4 regions of the Pantoea sp. X-Soil-YNGN-785 genome follow, and region 4 is predicted to be linked to each of the others. Evidence: predicted binding sites of a transcription regulator. Region 4 holds the regulator's gene; each other region holds the start of a gene.
What was found. The regulator Fur, encoded in region 4, represses iron uptake genes when iron is present. The targets are predictions, from matches to a motif close to ATAATAATGAGAACNACTATCAA.
Positions count from the first base shown of each region.

Region 1: a site for Fur is predicted at 1,835-1,857, ahead of fes (enterochelin esterase). Genes of this name have one in related genera too.
Region 2: a site for Fur is predicted at 1,784-1,806, ahead of AC6I8E_RS15305 (TonB-dependent receptor domain-containing protein). Genes of this name have one in related genera too.
Region 3: a site for Fur is predicted at 1,177-1,199, ahead of AC6I8E_RS07530 (TonB-dependent siderophore receptor). Genes of this name have one in related genera too.

Region 1 is NZ_AP035942.1:459,764-463,475, forward strand. Features, by position in the region: gene AC6I8E_RS02035 (enterobactin synthase subunit F) at 1-267, opposite strand, end outside; gene AC6I8E_RS02040 (MbtH family protein) at 260-481, opposite strand; gene fes (enterochelin esterase) at 582-1,793, opposite strand; gene AC6I8E_RS02050 (TonB-dependent siderophore receptor) at 2,044-3,712, shown strand, end outside.
Region 2 is NZ_AP035942.1:3,299,422-3,303,133, forward strand. Features, by position in the region: gene AC6I8E_RS15305 (TonB-dependent receptor domain-containing protein) at 1-1,654, opposite strand, end outside; gene AC6I8E_RS15310 (Rdx family protein) at 1,894-2,190, shown strand; gene AC6I8E_RS15315 (PadR family transcriptional regulator) at 2,191-2,730, opposite strand; gene AC6I8E_RS15320 (siderophore-interacting protein) at 2,802-3,629, opposite strand.
Region 3 is NZ_AP035942.1:1,620,541-1,624,252, forward strand. Features, by position in the region: gene AC6I8E_RS07530 (TonB-dependent siderophore receptor) at 1-1,131, opposite strand, end outside; gene treA (alpha,alpha-trehalase TreA) at 1,323-3,008, opposite strand; gene ghrA (glyoxylate/hydroxypyruvate reductase GhrA) at 3,219-3,712, shown strand, end outside.
Region 4 is NZ_AP035942.1:1,135,803-1,139,514, forward strand. Features, by position in the region: gene glnS (glutamine--tRNA ligase) at 1-321, shown strand, start outside; gene AC6I8E_RS05210 (hypothetical protein) at 558-953, shown strand; gene fur (ferric iron uptake transcriptional regulator) at 1,019-1,462, opposite strand; gene fldA (flavodoxin FldA) at 1,809-2,339, opposite strand; gene ybfE (LexA regulated protein) at 2,472-2,747, opposite strand; gene ybfF (esterase) at 2,916-3,680, opposite strand.

The sequences.
Region 1 (3,712 bases), 680 kb from region 4:
GCGAAAATGCTGGGGGGCAGGCCACTGCAGCGGTTCACCCTCCTGCTCGCCAAAGGCCATATTCAGCGTGTCCGCTTCCTGCATGCCGGCAACGATGGCGCGAGACAGCAGCGCGCTGTTCAGCGCACCACGCAGTTCAACGAAATGCGCCACGGCGTAGGCATTGGAATAGGGGGATAACTGGTCAGCGATCCAGATGCCGGGCTGAGCGGCCACCAGCGGCAATGTTTTTTGTTCTGTCAGCGGGTTCAGGGTGGTCTCAGACATTGTGGCTCCCACTGTCCGGCGTCATAACCGGACGGATATCGTGCCAGTTTTCATTCAGCCAGCTCAGGCAGCGAACCTGTGGTTCGGGCCCATAAACAGGCCGCCATCCTGGCGGAACCGCACAAAAGGCGGGCCATAAACTGTATTGCTGCTGATCGTTTTTCAGCACCTGACAATCCTGCTGGGGATCGTCGAAAGGATTGCGTTGTTGCATGTTGGTCTCCTGTCCGAAGTCGTCGGGCGCGTTAACGCCGCTCTCCTGCGTATCCTTTTTCTTTCTTTTAATGGCGCACAGGCGGCGGGAGTTCAGCGGGTTATGACAATTGCCACATAGCTTTGAGGCCCGCCAGCAGCCCGCCGCGCCAGCACAGCGCATCGTGACCACCTTCAACCGGGTGATAGCTGACCTGATGTCCTGCCACAGTCAGATCGCGCTGAAACTGCTCGTTTGCCGCCAGAATCAGTCGTTCGCGCCGTCCCGCCTCCAGATAAAAGCGCCGGGAGGGCGCCTGCAGCAAACCCTGCTGTAACTGCTGCGGCAGCCAGCCATTCGGGTCGCCGCGCGCGGGCCACCAGAACGAACCGGAAAGACTGACGGCACCCGCAAAGGTTTCCGGCCAGGTCAGGGTGGCGTAAGCGGCAGAAAGGCCGCCAAAACTCTGTCCGGCCACCAGCGTGCTGTCGGCCCGGAACGATGTCCACTGCTGAATTTGTGGTAACAGCTCATGCTGAATCGCCAGCCAGAAATCGGGATTACAGGTCAGTTCACGCGTGCGGTGTTCGCGGTCAATGATGTCGATCATGACATAGACCGCAGGAGGCAGTTCGCCTGCCTCAGTGAGTTCCTGAAGCGGACCGGCAACCGGCATGCTGTGCGCCCAGAACTGACCATCCAGCAGCAGTGCCAGCGGACGATCGGCAGCGTCTGCCTCGCCGGTGACATAAAGCCAGACCTGACGTTGATTGCCCAGCCGCTGGCTGCGCCACAGATGCTGCTGCAGCGGAAGAGTGGCGGCGCGACCTTCATCAACTGCACGCCAGACCTGCTGCTCAGGCGCAAGCGGCAGATGCAGCGGTGAGACGCTCATGCCGCGCCCGGCCGACCAGCTCCGCAGCGGATTGAGCAGATCGCTTTGTGCCTGCCGGAATTTCTGACTCCACCACTGGCGCAGCGCCTGCATATCAGCCTGCCCGGTAAACGTCTCTGTCTGGTTGTCAGGGATCAGGCAGTAGCTGCCGCGCCAGTCAGCGGGCAGGGTGGTTTGCCACCACCAGACATCGGTATCAGGAACAGGTGTTAAGGAGGAAGGTGAGGCTGTGTGATGATGATCGGTTACACCGGTAATGTTGATCCAGACGCGCCGGGTATCAGAGTGCAGCGGATCACCCTGCGGATCACGCCAGAAAAAAGTGACCTGACAGGTCCCCTTTTCAGCGGGTTCAATCAGGGGAATGCCCTGTTGCTGCTGATGATGCCACCAGCGTTCGCTGCCGGTCTCTTCGTTTAACCACGCCATTCGCGCCATGATTCAATCACACTTGCTTAGGGTCATGCATGTTACAGATAATAGTATTGATAATTATTTGCATTTGCAATAGGGTGTTTCCGCTCGACAGGGAGCGCGCGCATTCTCTCTGTCGCATCGGATTTCAGACGGACGTAACGCGGTTCTGAAGCAGGTGTGGCGGGAGGGTTAATGCGTTGCAGGCAAGGTTATGACCTTTTTACCGGTACGCCGGCAGTGGCATGCTCGCTGGCACTCCAGGAACAGAAAAATGAAAAAGTTATCCCGGCTTTCGTTAGCCATTATGATTGAACTGGGTTTTACTGCCTCTCTCATTTCTGCTGGCGCAGTGGCTGCCCAAGCCCACAGCGACCCGGCGATCAACAACACGTCAGATACGATCCACGACGGCACCATGACGGTCACCGCCGCTGAGCAGACGCTGCAGGCACCTGGCGTATCGACGATTACCGCCGACGAAATAAAAAAACATCCCCCTGCGCGCGACGTTGCCGAAATTATCCGCACCATGCCGGGTGTCAACCTGACCGGTAACTCCACCAGCGGCCAGCGCGGAAACAACCGTCAGATCGATATCCGTGGCATGGGACCGGAAAACACCCTGATCCTGATCGATGGCCTGCCGGTAACCAGCCGTAATTCCGTGCGGCTTGGCTGGCGCGGTGAGCGCGACACACGTGGCGATACGAACTGGGTACCGCCAGAGATCATTGACCGCATTGACGTCATCCGCGGTCCGGCAGCGGCCCGTTACGGCAATGGTGCGGCGGGTGGCGTGGTCAATATCATCACCAAAAAAGAGATGGATAATCAGTGGCACGGCTCGTGGAGCGCCTATTACAACGTGCCGCAACACAAGGAGGAGGGCGCGACGCGGCGTACCAACTTCAGTCTTGAAGGACCGCTGGGCGATGATGTCAGTTTCCGGCTCTATGGCGGTCTGGCAAAAACGCAGGCCGACGCTTACGACATCAATGAAGGTCACGCCGCTGACCGCACCGGCAGTTATGCAGGATCCTATCCGGCGGGCCGGGAAGGTTCAGTCAATAAAGATGTTTATGGCCTGCTGCGCTGGGCGTTTGCACCAATGCAGGCGCTGGAAGTGGGGGCCGGTTACAGCCGGCAGGGCAACCTCTATGCTGGCGACACCCAGAACACCAATACCAACGCGCTTGTGAAAAGCAAATATGGTGACGAGACCAACCGGCTCTATCGGCAGAACTTTTCGGTTAAGTGGACCGGCGCCTGGGGTAATGGCATCAGCACCAATACCTATGCGCAGTATGAAAACACCCGTAACTCGCGCCTGAATGAAGGGCTGGCGGGCGGCACTGAAGGTATCTTTTCCAACAGCAACTTCAACACCATCCAGCTGGATGATGTGTTGCTGCACAGCGAGATCAGCGTGCCGTTTGAGTGGCTTGTGAATCAGACCGCAACCTTTGGCACAGAATGGAATCAGCAACGGATGAAGGATCCGTCCTCAACGACGCAGGCCGCCAGCTACGGTTCGATTCCGGGTATCGCCACCACCGGACGCTCTCCCTATTCGCAGGCGGAGATCTTCTCACTATTTGCGGAAGACAATATTGAGCTGACCGACAGCACCATGCTGACGCCAGGCCTGCGCTTCGATCACCATTCGATTGTCGGCGATAACTGGAGCCCGTCGCTCAACCTCTCACAGGGATTAGGCGATGAGGTCACCCTGAAAATGGGCATTGCACGCGCTTATAAAGCGCCGAGCCTCTACCAGACCAACCCGAACTATCTGCTTTACAGCAATGGTCAGGGCTGCGCGGCCAGTGCCGGTGCCTGTTATCTGATGGGTAATGATGACCTGAAAGCGGAAAACAGCATCAATAAAGAGATTGGACTTGAATGGAAGCGCGACGGCTATCAGGCGGGTCTGACCTGGT
Region 2 (3,712 bases), 1.8 Mb from region 4:
AGTTGTTGCTGGTTTCGGTTTTCAGATCGGCATTGCCAATCAGCGCATACTGCGCGGGACCGGCATAGCTGGAGCCAAGGTTCCATGAGCCATAGAGCTGAGAGTCGTTAGGGAACTGCGCGCCACGGGTATATTGCAGATAAGTCATCAATGCCGGGGTCAGATCGTACTGGAAGGCGATCGACGGCAACACCTGAGTGTCGCTGTTTGGCGAACCGTAGAGCGCGGAGACTTCGCTGGCGTCGAGCACACTGCTGTTTGTCGTCAGTGTCGCCACATCGCGTGGGCGGGTGTTCTGATACGCCACACGCACGCCCGGCACGATAGCCGCACGGTGTCCGTCAGCATCGAAGCTGATGGTATCCTGCAGATAACCGCCAACCGTATAACTGCGGCTGTTAGCCTGCGGTTGCATGATCACGCTGGTGGCGCTCGCCGCAGGCGACTGACGGAAAGGCCGTTCGGTATCCACCAGACGCGCATTCAGCCCGGCGCTCAGTTCATGGCGCCCGATGTTTTTAAGCGCGCGGGTGTCAAAACCGTAGCTGTCGCTGTTGTAGTCGGAGTAGACGGTTTGCCAGGTGGTGGCACCTGACGGCATAAAGGTGTTGTCATGTGCCTGGGTCTGCTGCCAGTAAACGCGGGTTGTCAGACTGTCGATCAGGTCATTATAAGGCGTGTACTCATCCACCAGGCTGATGCCCCAGCGTCGTGTATCGCTCTGCTGCTGCGCCGTTCCCCAGACCGTATTGCCGGACGTGCTCCAGCTGTCGTAATGGCTGTGGTGCGTTTTGTGATAGTAATCGAAAGTCGCGCTGAGCTTGTGAAGATCATTGGGCTGCCAGATGCCCGAGGTCATAAAGGCATCGGAATGCCAGTTGGCTGGATAGGCATCAACCGTGTCGCTGTTGTTGCGGGTCTGTTGGCCGTCACGACGACTGTAAACAAAGATTCCCCGCAGCGTATCATCGCCTGCTGCTGCCGTAACGCCGTTGTGCCAGCTGCGGCTGGCGGAGTCGTAGTCGCTTTGATAACCGAAATAGTTGCCTTTACCGGGATGCAGATAGTCATCCGGGGATTTATTGCGGAACGAGACATTGCCGCCAATCGAGTTATTCGGCTGATCCACTGCCGTGGCACCCTTCTCAATTCCAATATGACCAAACATATAGGGATCGATGTAATCGCGGCCAATCCCAAAGCTGTCGAGACCGGCTCGTCCCACATAGCTGCGGCCGGTGGCCTGCGGTAATGGAATGCCATCCACATCGAGACCCACGCGGTTGCTCTCTAAACCACGAATGTTGTAGCCGGTGTAACCGGCCCGGTCAAAGCCGCTCTTACCGGCTGAGGAGCCGCCACTGGTGCCGGTGGCACTGATCAGCGGTTCATAACGCATGATCGATCCAAAATCAGTAGCGCCACGTTGCTGCAGATCGCTGGCAGAGAGCGTGGTTTTACTGCCCGCCGTTTGTTTAATTTCCGGTGCATTCACCGTCATTACCGGTTCAGCACTGCTGCCATAGCGGTCGGAAAGGGTCAGCGTGGCAGGTTCACTGCCCGCAGCATAGGTGCAGGTGGTATTGATAAAGGTGGCGAGCAACGCCAGCTCAGACAGACGCGGTTGCGTCAATCTCCGAAAACGTGGTGACATAGGCGCGAATTACCTGATTAATTGTTAGTATTCGCTCACTTGCTTGCTGGAACATAAAAAACGGCTCTGCATAAAAGCCGTAAAAAGTCAGAACATCATGCGGGTGTAATCATTATCGCCGCGAATTTAATGCAACTGATAATCATTATCAATCCTATTTACATTAAGACATAAACCACAGCGCACAAATTGTTAACCCGAATGCATCTGCATTTATCAATACGTAAAGGAAGAGAGTTATGGCGCAAAAACCTGTGGTTGTTATTCACTACTGTTTGCAATGCAACTGGCTGATGCGGTCAGCGTGGATGGCACAGGAACTGTTGCATACCTTCGCCGAGGATCTGGCAGAGGTCACGCTGAAACCCGGCACCGGCGGTATTTTTGAGATTACGCTGGATGGTCATCTGCTGTGGGAACGTAAGCGGGACGGTGGTTTCCCGGATGCGACTACCCTGAAACAGCGCGTGCGCGACATCTGTTTCCCGGATCGTACCCTGGGCCACATCGACAAGAATAAGAGTGAAATCAGCTGATTAACTGTGGGTGATTTTATCAGCCGCGTCGTGCAGCGCCTTAATCAGCGTCTGCAGCGCGGCTTCTGAAATATCTTCCTGCGCCAGTCGTTGATTCAGAGCCATCTTCAGCCCGTGAATCGCCTGCTCCACAGCAGGAATGCTGCGGTTATTGACCACGATCGCCAGCGTAGAGAGCCGCGTAATCAGGCTGGCTACGGTTTCGCGATTATCAGACAGCTGCGCCTCACCAGCCGCCGTCAATCGGTAGGCTTTACGCGCTGCCTGCGCATCCACCACCTGAATCGCCTCCATCTCTTCCAGCAGCGTCAGATTGGGATAGATGATCCCCGGGCTGGGCGAATACTCTCCCTTTGACAGCTCCTCAACGGACTTGATCAGCTCATAGCCGTGCGCCGCATTCTGCGCCAGGAAATGGAGCATCAGCAGGCGAATCTCACTCGCTTCCAGCATCTTTTCACGTCGTTTACGTCGTCCGCCGCAGCCGCCTGCGCGCGAAGTCTGTTCGTCAGATGAAGTGGACGTCGGATGCTGTTTCATGACCTGCCCTGCTGAAAAAAAGGAGAGTGATGGTAGTCCGCCATCTGGCAAAACTCAATTGCCAGCGCGGCTTACTTCTGATGCCAGTAGGCCACCGCCCGTACGAAGTCGCTGTCGAGACCACGCTGCGAGGTAAAGTAGTCAGACAGCGCTTTGACAAACTCACCTTCGCCGGTCAGCCAGATAAAGTAATCCTCCGTCGGAATAGCGATCTGATCCAGCCGGGTAATCAGCTGGCTGAACTGCGCTTTTTGCATCTGACCGCTGCCCAGCCAGTTTGTCGTTACGTCTGCCGTATCCGCTAAATAGTCGCGACCGGTCGCTTCATCGGTAAAGGCATAGAGATGCAGCGCCTGGGCGCGGGCATCACGCTGACGGCGGGTAAAAGCGGGCAGCCCGGTTTCGTCGCAGACGTAAAGCTGAAATGCGTAATCGGTCGGCACCACCAGCGAGCCGCGTGGCCCACCAACAATCAGTTTATCGCCCACCTGCGCCTGCGCGGCCCAGTCACTGGCCACGCCCTGCTGATGAATATAGAAGTCGAGGGTCAGTGAAGATTCACCATCGAATTCCAGCGGCGTGTAATCACGCGCCTGCGGACGTAAACCTTCCGGCCAGACAATGCCTGCGTCGGTAATCTGCGGCAGAGCCAGTGTTTCACCTTCAGCAGAAGGGAAAAACACCTTAATGTGGTCATCAAAGCCTGGCGACGTAAAGCCTGCCAGATCGCTGCCGCTGAACCGGATGCGCCAGAATTTCCCTGCAATATGGGTTTTACTTTCGACCTGGATATGGCGAAAACACAGTTCATTGCGGACGCGCTGCGGCGTGCGCTTATCGGCTGTTGTAGTCAAAATTTTTCTCCTGAAACAGGGCTTATGCCCGATAGTCAGGGGCATACCCGCCATGATTAAACACCAATGGAATAACAATCATTCTCATCTGAAGCACCAAGATTAGCTATGATATATCTTCGGCACAA
Region 3 (3,712 bases), 480 kb from region 4:
CAGCGTGACGCGGTGCTCCAGCTCACCCGTGGCAAACTCCGCCTGTAAACGGTTATCGGTTGACCAGGCGGAGAGCGACGAGCGCTCGCCAGAGTAGTAGCGGTTCAGCAGATCGGGATTATTTTCGTCCCAGCCAATCTGATAGACCTGATCGAGATCGACATTGGAGTGGCTGTAGCTGCCGGTTGAGGAGAATGACCAGACGTCGTTAAAGCGATGAGCGAAGTCGAAGCTGTAGATCTGCTCGCGGCGCTTAAACTGATCGAGGTCGCTGTTGCCCTCATAAAAGCCATTGCTCAGCTTATAGCCGTTGTGTTCGGTGAGGCTGCCGTCGCCCGGCACAGAACCGTGATAACCGCCCGACGGATCTTTCTGCAGATAGGCTTTCAGGATCAGATGGGTATCTTCATCCGGCTGCCACATCAGTTGCGGCATCAGCGCATATTTCTCTTCGCGGGTGTGATCGTACTGCGTATCGCTGTTGCGGGTCACGCCGGTCAGGCGAAACGCCCACTGGTCGTTGATCGCATTGGTATAGTCAAACATCGTGCCGGTGGTGGCATTACTGCCTGCCTGCAGTTGGATGTGACCCTCCTCGGCGAACTGCGGACGTTTGGTCACCATATTGACCAGGCCGCCTGGCACCGTCTGACCATAGAGTGCAGAAGAGGGGCCTTTGATCACGTCGATGCGCTCAAGGAAGGCGTTATCCACCTGCAATACGTTGAAACTGCCGCCGTCGCTCATCAGCCGCATGCCGTCGAGGAAGGTGTTATCGACATCGCCGCCGTGGAAGCCGCGCAGCGCAATGGTGTCGTAACGGGTCGCGGCACCGCCAAAGTTGGTGAAGACGCCGGAGCTGTAGCCGAGTGCCTGGTTCAGGGTCAGCGCGCCCTGATCCTGCATCTGCTGGCGGGTGACCACGGATATCGACTGCGGCGTGGTGATCAGCGGACGATCGCTTTTGGTTGCGCCCTGGCTGGTCGTCGCCAGATAGCCCTGGGTCGGTGACGTCGAGTCTTCCTGCGGTTGTGCAGTCACCACCATATCGGCAGCGAAACTCAGAGCAGGCGCGGTCAGCGCCAGGGTGCAGAGGCGAATATACCCTCTCAGCGACAGTGACAGTTTCATCGGAGTTCCTTTCATAGCAAAGATTAAGGCAGGTGAGTAAAGTTGTTAATAGGTAATCTCATTATCATAATGAGAATTATTACCTTTTGTAAATTGGCTGCAATTTTGCCTGTTGATGTAAGAAGGTCAAGTAAAATTCGCTGAAAAGGCGTGCGGATACCTCCGGTGAGGCCAGAGGTATCCAGAGAGGGTTAAGGTTGTGAGGCTGACGCCTGCGGAATATCGTGGGCGCTGTTACAGGTTTTATCTTTCGGACAATACTTATCGAGCAGTTTCAGCGTGACGCCGTTGGTCCAGCCAAAGCCGTCCTGGAGCGGATACTCACCGCCGCCACCGCCGCCGAGATTTTTGCCGTCGACGACATATTTCTCCACCAGCTTATGCTCACGGTCATAGGTTGTCTGGACGTTTTGCAGGAAGCGTAAGCCTACCTCTTTCGCCAGTTTTGGCTGGTTGTAATGCTCCAGACCTTCCACGGCAACCCACTGCAGCGGTGCCCAGCCATTCGGTGCATCCCACTGCTGGCCGTTGTTCACGGTGGTGGTCACCAGACCACCGGGCTTCAGCAGCTGCTTTTCAACTGCGCTGGCGGTGCTTTCAGCCTGCTTATCACTGGCGACCTGCAGATAGAGCGGGAACAGCGCGGCAGCCGTCAGTTGCGGATGAACCTGCTTTTTCTGCCAGTCATAGTCGGCATACCAGTTCTGTTTACTGTCCCACAGATAGCGGTTGATCGCCGCCTGGCGCTTCTCCGCGCGATCGGCGTACTGCTTCGCCAGATCGCTCTGCTTGTTCATCTGGTAGCCTTTCGACAGGGTCTGCTCCAGATGGAATAGCAGGCTATTCAGGTCAACCGGCGCCAGCTGGGTGGTACGGATTGTCGACAGGTTGTGCGCGTCGGTAAACCAGCGTGAGCTGAAATCCCAGCCCGATGCGGCACCGGAACGCAGATCGCGGTAAAGTTCAGCTTTATTGCGCTGCGGCGCTTTCTGCGCGGTGGCAATATCATCCATCCAGGATTCGGTGCGTGGTACATCGCGCGCATCCCAGTAGCGGTTGAGCAGGGTGCCATCTGCCAGCTTAATCACCCGCTTGCTGGCTGCGCCCGCCGCGACGTTATCGCTGTCGGCCATCCAGTAGTCGTACTCTTTCTGCAGCTGCGGCAGATAGTGGGTATAAGCTTTGCCGTCATCGTGCGTCGCCAGCAGGTCGACCATCAGGCTGAAGAACGGCGGCTGTGAACGGCTCAGGTAGTAGCTGCGGTTGCCGTTGGGGATGTGGCCATAACGGTCAAGCAGCGAGGCGAAGTTATCCGTCATATCCTGGACTTTATCCCAGTGTCCGCTCTCGGCCAGCCCCAGCATGGTGAAGTAGCTGTCCCAGTAATAGACTTCGCGGAAACGCCCGCCCGGCACCACATAGGGCTTAGGCAACGGCAGCAGCGAGTCATACTGACCGGCGCTGCTGGTGGTGCGCGTCAGCACCGGCCACAGGCCATCGATGTGCTCACGCAGGTTTTGTCCGGCGGGCGGCACATATTTGTCGCCCGCAGCGGGCAGGGTAAAGTTAGCGTCAACAAAACGTTTGAGATCGAAATTGCGCTGTTTCTTCTGCATCTGCCAGTCGGCAAGAATCGAAGCGGGATCAAATTTCGGCACCGCATCGGCAAAAGTCTTCTGATCGGGATAGAACTTCGCCTGCTGCACGGCATTAAACAGCGGCCCTAAACGAACATCCGGCGGCTGCGGCTGATTATTCAGCATGCGGCTGTTGTCGTCGGCATGGGCGGTGAAAGCGGGTACGCTCAGCAGCAACGTGAGCAGAAAGGGCGCATAACGCTGACGCCGTGAGTCGGCGTTTACCTCAATTTTTGTCATCGGTTTTTCTCCTTGTCCGAAATGCGGCCGCGCGTAACGCATTGACCACAGGACCAACTTTAGACCTTATCTGCCCACTTCACCCTGAAGCGAGCCGGAAATGTGAAGCCACGGGAATTATTTTTATGGAAAAAACCGCTTTTTCACGCGGGTTTTTTCTTGCTCTCACCTCACTTTTCCCCGACGCTGAAAGAAAAAAAGGAGAGCAGGATGGAGATCATCTGGTATCACCCGTCGCAGTCTGCAGCGGCCTGGATTAACGGTTTGCAACAGCGTCTGCCACATGCGCGTGTGCGTGCCTGGCAGCCAGGCGACAACGGACCAGCAGATTATGCGCTGGTCCGTTCACCCCCCGCAGAGATGCTGCAGGGACGTGCCACACTGCGCGGCGTCTTTGCGCTGGGTGCAGGCGTTGACGAGATTCTGAAACAGCTGCAGCAGCACCCTGAGATGCTGCCCGACAGCGTGCCGCTTTACCGGCTGGAAGATACCGGGATGGCGCGCCAGATGCAGGAATATGCCGTCCATAGCGTACTGAACTGGTTCCGTCGTTTTGACGACTACCGTCTTCAGCAGCAGCAACAGTGCTGGCAGCCGCTGCCTGCTTACCCGCGTGAAAGCTTCACCGTCGGGATTCTGGGCGCGGGCGTGCTGGGACAGAGCGTGGCAGAGAGCCTGAAACCCTGGGGATTCCCGCTACGCGT
Region 4 (3,712 bases):
GATGGCCGTAAGGTCAAAGGGGTGATTCACTGGGTGTCTGCGGATCACGCGCAGCCAGCAGAGTTCCGTCTGTATGATCGTCTGTTCAGTGTGCCAAATCCGGGCGCGGCAGAGGACTTCCTGGCGGTAATCAATCCTGAGTCACTGGCGATCAAACAGGGCTTTGTGGAACCGGGCCTGCGCGATGCAGAACCGACCACTCCATTCCAGTTTGAACGTGAAGGTTATTTCTGTGCCGACAGCGTTTACTCTAAACCGTCGCAGCTGGTGTTTAACCGCACCGTCGGTCTTCGTGATACCTGGGCGAAAACCGGCGAATAAATTTTTTTGAGGCTAACCTCATAAAATGACAAAAGGGCGATTTATCGCCCTTTTTTGTTGCCCCGATTTTAATCATTGCCGACGATTATTCTGACCTAACCGCAACCGATTAAATGCCGCATTGTGAGAGAAATCTGAGTTTAAAAAAATTAATCAATTTCCGGATGTGAATTATCCGCTTTCAGGTAGGCTATGCGCTCTCAGAGGTTGCAAAGCGGGTTACAGAAGGAAAAAAAATGACAGTTCTCGCCCAGGAAGCCAGAAACAGTGTGGTCGTTTTACATCAGCTCATTGAACGTATTTTTAACCAGCCTGCCGGATCTGATGACAGTTTTGAGCTGCTGATGTCCTATTTCCATCCTGAATTCCGCATGGTCACCCCAAAGGGCAGAGAGTGCAATCTGAACGAGGTCGAGGAACTCTTCAGGCAGTTGCAGGGACAGCGCGAAGGGATGCGTATTGCCACCTGCGAGCACGTCATCCTTTCTCATCATGAGAAAGAGATCACCGTGCAGTATCGCGAAATGCAGATGATGAATGGCAATAATCAGAGCCGTATTTCGCTTGCGATACTGGACTGCAGCAGCTCCATTCCACGCTGGCGCTATCTGCAGGAGACGCTGGTCGCCTGATATCACAGCCCAGGACAGACGAAAAAAAACCGGTGAATTCACCGGTTTTTTTATTTCAGTTCGCGTTACTGGTCGTGCAGGGTTTCATCTTCCCGGCAATCGCCCAGCGTACAGTGTCCATAGAGATAGAGGCTGTGGTTGGTCAGCTTGATGCCATGACGGGTGGCGATTTCGCGCTGACGTGTTTCGATCGACTCATCGCTGAACTCAATAACTTTGCCGCAATCCAGGCAGATCAGATGATCGTGGTGATGCTGCTGCGTCAGTTCAAAGACAGATTTGCCGCCTTCAAAGTTATGACGGGTCACGATACCAGCGTCATCAAACTGGTTCAGAACACGGTAAACGGTAGCCAGGCCAATCTCTTCGCCGATGTCGATCAGGCGTTTGTACAAATCTTCCGCACTGACGTGATGGCACTCAGGTTCCTGAAGCACTTCCAGAATTTTCAGTCTGGGCAGCGTCACTTTCAGGCCAGCCTTCTTTAATGCGGTGTTGTTGTCAGTCATGCGGATTTTGTCCTGTCACTATATTCACTTTTGTGGCTTGTCGCCTTGAATGTCGATCTGCGCTCATTCTCATTTGCGTCTCATTATAGAACTGAAGCGATGAAATGAAAACCAGAGGGCGTGCCTGAATCATCACGGGCTGTGGGGGATAGGTCACCGGGCCGGGGAGGATTCTGGCAGATGTCTGTTGGTACATCGCTTAGTCTTGCCGCCTGAGAAATAAGCGGAAGATCGATGCGGGTATTCTACAGATTAAACGGAGAAAGTTAAAAAAATGTGGCTATTATTTCTATAGGAATTTCCATTGCCTCAATGTGAGCTGGCGCTCACATTGAGTCGGGCAGGATCAGGCTTCGAGAATATCTTTCAGCTGCAGTTCATCAGAAATCTGCTTAACCCACTGCTCTACGCGCTGGTTAGTCAGTTCAGGCTGGCGATCTTCATCAATGGCCAGACCCAGGAAGTGGGTATCATCGGCCAGACCTTTTGAGGCTTCGAAGTGGTAACCTTCGGTTGGCCAGTGTCCGACAATTACTGCACCATGTGGCTCAATGATGTCACGGATCGTGCCCATCGCATCACAGAAGTACTCCGCGTAATCTTCCTGATCGCCGCAGCCAAACAGCGCAACCAGCTTACCGTTGAAATCGATCTCTTCCAGCGTCGGGAAAAAGTCATCCCAGTCGCACTGCGCTTCACCGTAGTACCAGGTCGGAATGCCCAGCAGCAGGATATCAAACGCTTCCAGATCTTCTTTTGTGCTTTTCGCGATGTCATGCACTTCTGCAACGTCTGTACCCAGCTGTTTCTGGATCATTTTTGCAATGTTTTCGGTATTGCCGGTATCGCTGCCAAAGAAGATGCCTACGAGTGCCATGAGTAAAATAACCTCTTAAATCCTGATAATGAGATGTGTGCCGCAGCACATTTCAGCGAATAATAGCAGACGAGAGAAAACCGGTGAACGGTTAAAGCCCCGACATTTGCTCCTGCGTGCGATTTGCCCGCATTAATCCAGTTTGAGCTGTGCCAGCAGCATCTGTTCAATCAGCTCGCTGCGGCTGAGATTGCGCTGTTCTGCCAGCGTGTTGAGCGCATCGACGGCTTCACTGTTCATTTTCAGTTCGACACGACGAAGTCCGCGTCCTTTGTCACGTTTAAGCTGATTGCGCTTGTTGATGCGCAGCTGTTCATCACGCGAAAGCGGACTGGTTTTGGGTCGACCAGGGCGGCGCTCATCAGCAAAGAGATCGAGCGTCGTGCGGTCAGTCTGTTCTTTTGCCATGGCTTAGTAAAACTGAATGGGGGCGGGCGCCAGTCACTCACCGCGCAGATTATAAATTATTGGCTATTGCCGCAGCAAAACGGACGCGCGGCAAAATTTTAGCGCGCCATCATACTTCACGCTTACTCCGGACGCCAATCCTAAACCTTTGCCGCCATCTATTTGCTTTTAAAGCGCAAAAAAGCGACGGACACTGCGCAAAACGGCATCGGGTTTCTCTGCATGAACCCAGTGTCCCGCGCCTCCAATGACATGTGCCTGCGCGGCCGGGAACTGCTGCAACAGCGCATCGCGGTAGCGGTTGTCCAGATAGCTGGAGTCGCCTCCGCGAATAAACAGTGCCGGATGATCCCATGCCGGAACGGGCTGCCAGCCCGAAATCGTGGTGTAGTTATCCCACAGCACCGGGACGTTGAAGCGCCACTCGCCCGCCTGAAATGACTTCAGCAGGAACTGAATCACCCCTTCTTCATCGATAAGCGTACGCATAATCTTCGCCGCCTCACTGCGTGACGAGACGCCTGCGTCGGTTACAGCACGAATACCGGCAAAAATCTCATCATGGCGGCGGGTCTGGTAGTCGACCGGAGCGATGTCAATCATCACCAGCCGCTCGATGCGGTCCGGCACCAGCGCGCTCATGGTCATGGCGATCTTCCCGCCCATTGAGTGACCGATCACCGCGACGCGTTCAATGCCGTGCGCATCCAGCGTATCGACCATGTCCTGCGCCATTACAGCGTAGTTCATCTCGTCAGATCGTGGTGAGAGTCCGTGGTTGCGGACATCAACCTGCAGCAGAGGCCCGGCATCTTTGAGCCCACGCGCCAGCACGCCAAGGTTATCCAGACTGCCAAACAGGCCGTGGATAAGCAGGACAGGTAAGGAATCAGCAGGGGATTGTTCAGTTTGCAAACGGGCGTTCAAAATCATAGCAAAGTTCTTAAGTTTGAGACCTGTGCTTA